Regions from separate parts of the Paenibacillus sp. 276b genome, predicted to be linked through region 1. Evidence: riboswitches for the same ligand, from Rfam matches in the RefSeq annotation. Region 1 holds a riboswitch; the other holds the start of a gene.

Region 1 (3,422 bases):
TAGGCATGCATTAGCGATATTTCTCCGTCAGGGTGTCCATGCTGAAGCCACTTGGGCTATGGGCGATTTTGATCTGTGAGATGATGCTAGGGCTGCCAGCTTCCACGAGAACTTCGTGCATTTTGCGGACAACCTCCAGCAGTTCCTCTAGTTCTCCCTCCATCGTGGTATCGAGTGGATTAACCTGATATTTCAAGCCAGACTGCTGAATGACTTCAATCGCACGATCAACATAAGGATAGGAATTTTCGCCATTTGGCGTTTTGGGAATGACTTGAATGCTAAGTAGTGTGCTTGCCATGAGAGATCACTTTTCCTTTCGAAATATATAAAATGAACTAATGACTGTTACACTTGCCACTTCGATGACAGAATAACCTTCCAATCGCTGTTATCCCCAGATTTTTTTGATTCCCTTCTCCAAAGGGAAAATCCGGTGATAAAGGCGAACGCTTCGCTTTTTCACGTTATTTCTGTCCTCTTCGTCATCGTGTAAATACTAAGTTCGTTTTATATGGATAATTTTATTGGGGTAAGAACTCGTTTGTATATGCTTTGGATACATCTACCTGCTTATCGAGCAGTTTTTTGCTAAACATCCAATCCGTGTAGTTCTGCCATACTTCCTGCTTTTGCTCACCCCAGCGTGGTGCGTCATCCTGATATTTTGGACTCAGCCACTTCTGGCTTGCGAGTACAAGATCCTTATCCAGATCCGGTACGGCCTTGATCAGAATGTTGGCAGCGTCTTCGGGATGTTCAATCGCATATTGATATCCTTCGGAAGTCGCTTTCAAGAACGCTTTAACCAACTCGGGATCGTCCTGAATCGTCTTTTCATTGGTAACGAGTACAGGTGTGTAGTAGTCCAGTGCATCGGAATAATCTTTCACATATAACATGTCGATCGGTTCGCCGCGCAGTTCGGCTTCAATGCCCGTCCATGCGTAGAAAATCCAGGCAAAGTCGATATCGCGTTTCACAGCGGTGAAGAAGTCTGCATCGCCCATGCTAATATTTTTTACTTTGGATACATCGGCGCCTTCGCCTTCCATAATGGATTGCATCACAGCTTCTTCCACCGGGGAGCCCCAGCCACCATAGGTTTTACCTTCAAAATCTTTGGGGGATTTGATGTTCCGGTCCACCGGAGCGGCAAATCCGGACGTGTTATGCTGAATGACTGCAGCGATGGACACGAGCGGTACGCCCTGTGTGCGGGCCTGGGTTACACTCTCCTGATAACTTACGCCAAAAGGCACTTCGTTCGAAGCTACCATCGTATCCGCGCCTCCGGCACCTGGCTGTACAATCTCGACATTTAAGCCTTCGGCTTTGTAAAAACCTTGATCTACAGCCGCATACAGGCCGGTATGATTCGTATTTGGTGTCCAGTCCAGCACCACTTTAATGTCCTTGAGGGCTGCGTTGTCACCTTCATTGCTGTTTTCGGTGTTGCTGCTGCCATTTTCTCCTGAAGGTGCAGCTTCTTTGCCGCCACATGCGGCCACAGCCACAAGTAGTACGCACAAGAGCATTAGGCCCATCATTTTACGCCATCTCATCTTCATTTCTCTCCTTCATGTTGTCCGGCCAGTGGCGCGGGGTACTCCTTGGCTTCATATCCAAGCTTCTTGCATAAATCGACAGATTTATACCAGCTATGATCCGGATGACGTCACTTTTTTTAGCTCTCTGGCTATATAAAAGAACATTAAAAAAGCGCCCCGTTAATCCGGGACGCGTGCAGGCGTTAGAGATGTGGCACTCAGCAAAGAGGCTGGGCCAATTCGATATACTCCGATTCCTACGCTGGCATGATCCAGATCAGGTCTAAGGGTCAGTATCTTGGTGGGATACACTCTCAGCCGGCCTATTCCGACTCCCCTGGGAAACTATGAAGTTACGGGCATTACTAGGTGTAATTATAGGCCAGAGGCCCACGCATGTCCAGTCAGGAACTGGATAGGGGCACGTATGAATGAATCAAAGAGGCCATTATACATGCGTATAACGACCTCTCTAGATGTGTGATTTTCAACAATTATCGTGGCGAATCATATAAGGAAATCTGACTGAGTGCAAAAGCATCGGATTTCGGGTCATAGCCTACCTGTTTCTGAGTGGTTTCCAGATTCAATCGTTTAAACCGATTATTCGAGATCCCATGCAGTATGGTGAAGGGCTCCAGATCTGTAGTTGTAATTGCTTTGAACATCAAATCACACAAGTCAGCCGGACTAATATACGCGCTCATATCCCTTGCCTCCAGCGCGGGTCCATCCGGTTGGAAATCATCATATGCACCTATACGTATTGCTACACTTTGTAAACCTTCGGTATATGCAAAATAGGAAGCGAGCGATTCACCAAAACATTTGCTAACTCCGTACAAATTCCGTGGGCGTGTCGGCATGTCCGGATAGACTTGAGCATCAATGGGATACCCCTCGATCGTCTGTGCACTGCTTGCCAGAATGACTCTCCGCACACCTTGGTCCTTAGCTGCACGGAATACATTAAATGTACCTTTGATATTGATGTCCAACAACGATTCATAGAATCCGGCATGCGGGGAAGGATCTCCCGCCAGATGTACAACCACATCCATGCCTTCGCAAGCGTGCTGACAGGCTTCGGGATCTGTCACATCAAGTGTCATGATCTCATGGCTTGTCCCTTGATACGTATGCAGTCTGTCGATATTCAAATCCGTTAGTCGCAGGTGAAATGCTTCTGACAAGTGTTGGGACAAGTCACGTCCAATTTTTCCGGCTGCGCCGGTAATTAAAATGTTCATTAAATCAGCTCCAATTCTTAGCGCTGGAAGAACTCGATCCATTCCTTCTCGGGTCCATAGATGAAGAAATAACGGTAACCGTTAGGCAGTGTAATCATCTCTCCATCAATAAACTCGGCCTCAGTTGCCTTAATGCGGTTGTACTCAGACTCAAGGTCATCGACATGGATAGCAAAATGATGCACCGTACCTTCGGAAGGCAGCTTGTCGCTGTATCCCTGAATCAACTCAATCTCAGTCTCATCGCTTCCGTTGAAGCCGAGAAAGGCGAGCTGAATGACACCGTTGGTGTGGGTTACCCGATCTTTCAATTCAAGACCAACAATCTCCGTATAGAAACGCAGCGTGGTCTCTAGATCACGAACGGCAATGCCGACGTGGTCAATGCGCTTTTGAAAACTCATAATCCAAATCCTCCTTATATGCATTGAATCTTTTCTACCATTTTAAGGGATATCATAGGGCTGTACTACGAGGTTGTCAAATAGGATTTTAATTTGGAAAAATTATAATTGTTCACAGAATGTTCACTTATGAGGAGGGGTTCGTCATCTCTATAATTACGAAGGTAAACAGAGAGGATGAGAGAATTGCCAACAACGAAGAAAGAACAGATTATTTT
Region 2 (3,422 bases), 240 kb from region 1:
TTGACGGGAGGAATAAGCGTGCGTTTTCTTTATGTTGTTATATTATTTGTAGTTGGATTTGCCTGTTCGGCATTTTTACATGGAAGTAATCTCAAACTCAGTGATGCACTGTTATTTGTTATTGCGGGGATTTTATATAAAATGTGGAACAAGAAAAATCAAGAAACTCATACTGATGAGAACTGATTGTTCAGATGATTGTACACATACAAGAAATTAGAAAAAAGCTGTTCCTCTCCTCAATCACGGAGAAGAACAGCTTTTCACCATGTCAGGCCGCCCAGATTGCGCTGTAACGACGCTTAAGAGCGTGTCCGGTATTCCTCAGCCTTTTCCAACATACCCGCGGCCACAGCCTCATTCTCGGACAAGCCGTTGTCTGCCGCAAAAGCACGAATATCCTGCGTAATACGCATGCTACAGAACTTAGGGCCGCACATGGAGCAGAAATGGGCTTCCTTAGCCCCTTCTGCCGGCAACGTCTCATCATGGTAGGACAGCGCACGTTCCGGGTCCAGTGACAGGTTGAACTGATCCCTCCAGCGGAACTCAAACCGTGCCTTGGACAGCGCATCGTCCCGCCGCTGGGCACGTGGGTGACCTTTCGCCAGATCAGCGGCATGAGCAGCGATCTTGTAGGCGATAACGCCTTCCCGCACATCATCCTTATTGGGCAGGCCCAGATGTTCTTTTGGCGTAACATAACAGAGCATCGACGTGCCAAACCAGCCGATCATCGCCGCCCCAATCGCCGAGGTAATATGGTCATATCCTGGGGCGATATCGGTCGTCAGCGGCCCCAGCGTATAGAACGGCGCCTCCTTGCAAATCTCCATTTGCAGATCGACATTCTCCTTGATCTTGTGCATCGGCACATGTCCCGGACCTTCAATCATCACCTGCACATCATGCTTCCAGGCGATTTGTGTTAGTTCACCAAGCGTAGCCAGTTCCGCCATCTGGGCTTCATCACTAGCATCGTAGATGCTTCCTGGACGCAGTCCGTCTCCGAGTGAGAACGCCACGTCATACCTTTTCATAATCTCGCAGATTTCTTCAAAATGGGTATACAAAAAATTCTCCTGATGATGCGCAAGGCACCATGCTGCCATGATGGACCCGCCCCGGGACACAATGCCCGTCATACGTTTGGCGGTCAGCGGAATATATCGCAGCAGCACACCTGCATGGATCGTAAAATAGTCCACACCCTGCTCTGCCTGTTCTATGAGCGTGTCACGATACAACTCCCATGTCAGTGCTTCTGCTTCGCCATTGACCTTCTCCAGCGCCTGATAGAGCGGTACTGTTCCAATCGGTACAGGTGAATTGCGGATGATCCATTCGCGGGTCGTATGAATGTCCTTGCCTGTGGAAAGATCCATCACCGTATCCGATCCCCAGCGTACGGCCCAAGTCATCTTCTCCACCTCCTCCTCGATGGAGGAGGATACCGCAGAGTTTCCGATGTTCGCATTGATCTTCACATGAAAATGACGCCCGATCAGCATCGGCTCACTCTCTGGGTGATTAATATTCGACGGCAGGATGGCCCTTCCACTCGCTAGCTCCTGCCGCACAAACTCTGGCTCCACACCCTCACGAATAGCGGCGAACTCCATCTCCGGCGTGATCATTCCCTGCCGTGCATAATGCATCTGAGTCACACTGCGCCCTGCCTGTCCACGTAATGGTTTAGCACGCAAGCCTGGATACTTCTCGGCTCCAGTTCGCTTCCCTCCTGGTTTCAATCCGTTATCCTCCGGTTTGACCGTTCTTCCCTGGTAGGCTTCAACATCTTCACGCTCCGTAATCCAGCGGGTGCGCAGCGCTGGCAGCCCTGCCCGGATATCGGCATGAAATCCAGGATCGGTCATTGGTCCGCTCGTATCGTAAACACGCAGCGGTTCGTTATGCTCCACTCCTTGGGGAGTATTGGTGTCATGAAGGGCAATTTCGCGCTCCGGTACAGCAATGTCCGGTCGTGAGCCATGAATGTATACTTTGCGGCTGCCCGGGAAGGGCTGAACCCGTCCTGTCGTACCTTTTTCCTCTGCCAACTGCAGATTCTGCTTGTCCTGTCCCATCATTCGGTTTCCTGTGCTCATCGCTCTTGTCTCCTCCTCATTAGTGATTGCCTGGATTGAAATGCTTGCTCACGGGTCCAAATCATCCACAACATAGAAAAAGGAAGAGCGACCATACCACACAAAATAGGGACATACACTTCAATTAATACAGACAGTCGAAGCAAAAGGTTTACACCCAATGCTCGCCAATGGCACCCAGCCCTTTATCCAAAAGCAGATCTGACACCAGCTTCCGCCTGTTTACTGTATAAAAAAAGCCGGTTCCCAAGGGAACCGGCTTATGTCCATCACCAATAACATACCTTATAGAGACTCCATAACGGAGTCCATCCATAGGTCACATTATACGGTGTTCGTGGTCGTATCGCCGATTACTTCCCTACGCTGGTATGATCCAGATCAGGTGCAAAGGGTCCAGAATCTCATGCGATTCCGTCTCAGTCCGGACAATTCGGACTCCCCCAGTAACGTTAACAAGTTGCAGCATTTAAGCCGCAAATTTATATTCAATTGCTGACCCTGTTGGGCCGTCCATTACAGAGTAGCGCAACCGAATCATAAAAACAACCTTTATATTCCAGAACATAAAATCAGGATAACATAAGTCCCATCTGTGTAGCAGCTTCCTTCAGTACAGGTGCATATTCATGCAACGTCTCCTGCGAAAGGCGACTAACAGGCCCGGATACCGACAGAGCAGCAGCGATGTTGCCTTTCCGATCCATGATGGGTACAGATACTGCCGCGGCTCCTGGTTCACGCTCCTCATAACTTGTTGCGTAGCCATATTCCAGAATGTCTTTCATCTGGGCCAAATATACTTTGGGATCGATAAATACCGGCCATTCCGGTCCATTCATCAGATCTTCGCGGTCCTCTTCGGTGGCAAAAGCCATTAACACTTTACTGGATGCTCCCACAGATAACGGAAGTCTGACGCCCACCGGAGCTACACGACGAATCGCCTGATCACTCTGTACGGCTTGAATTCGAATCCGCTCACTGCCATCACGCAGATATAAACTCACGGTTTCGCCCAGTCGATCTCTCAGCCGCTCCATCGCAGGAAGGAGCAAAATGGCAGGATCATCGCTGCGAGACATATGGGCAGACAGTTCCCAGATACGTATGCCGAGTCGATACTTCTCGGTTGCTGCATCCCGGATCACAAACCCCTTGTCCTCCAAAGTAGCCATCAGACGATGGACTGTACTTTTGTGCAGACCGATCTGGCTCGCAATTTCCGTGAGCCCCAGATCACTGCGGGTTGTAAAACACAATAATATATCCAGCGCCCGTTCTACAGCCCGGACGGTTAACTTTCGGTCTTCC

What was found. A riboswitch is a leader RNA that binds a small molecule or an ion and turns the genes downstream of it on or off. The one in region 1 is predicted to bind thiamine pyrophosphate.
Region 2: it holds a riboswitch for thiamine pyrophosphate, as region 1 does, so the genes downstream of both, thiC (phosphomethylpyrimidine synthase ThiC) here and BLV50_RS22735 (ABC transporter substrate-binding protein) in region 1, are expected to answer to the same signal.

What each region holds. Positions count from the first base shown of each region.
Region 1 is NZ_FNRR01000005.1:115,104-118,525, forward strand. Features, by position in the region: gene BLV50_RS22725 (ABC transporter permease) at 1-11, opposite strand, end outside; gene BLV50_RS22730 (thiamine-binding protein) at 11-301, opposite strand; gene BLV50_RS22735 (ABC transporter substrate-binding protein) at 525-1,565, opposite strand; TPP riboswitch at 1,787-1,899, opposite strand; gene BLV50_RS22740 (NAD-dependent epimerase/dehydratase family protein) at 2,045-2,800, opposite strand; gene BLV50_RS22745 (VOC family protein) at 2,818-3,204, opposite strand; gene BLV50_RS22750 (DUF2798 domain-containing protein) at 3,391-3,422, shown strand, end outside.
Region 2 is NZ_FNRR01000005.1:357,321-360,742, reverse strand. Features, by position in the region: gene BLV50_RS32895 (hypothetical protein) at 19-186, shown strand; gene thiC (phosphomethylpyrimidine synthase ThiC) at 303-2,090, opposite strand; TPP riboswitch at 2,450-2,563, opposite strand; gene BLV50_RS23815 (IclR family transcriptional regulator) at 2,681-3,422, opposite strand, start outside.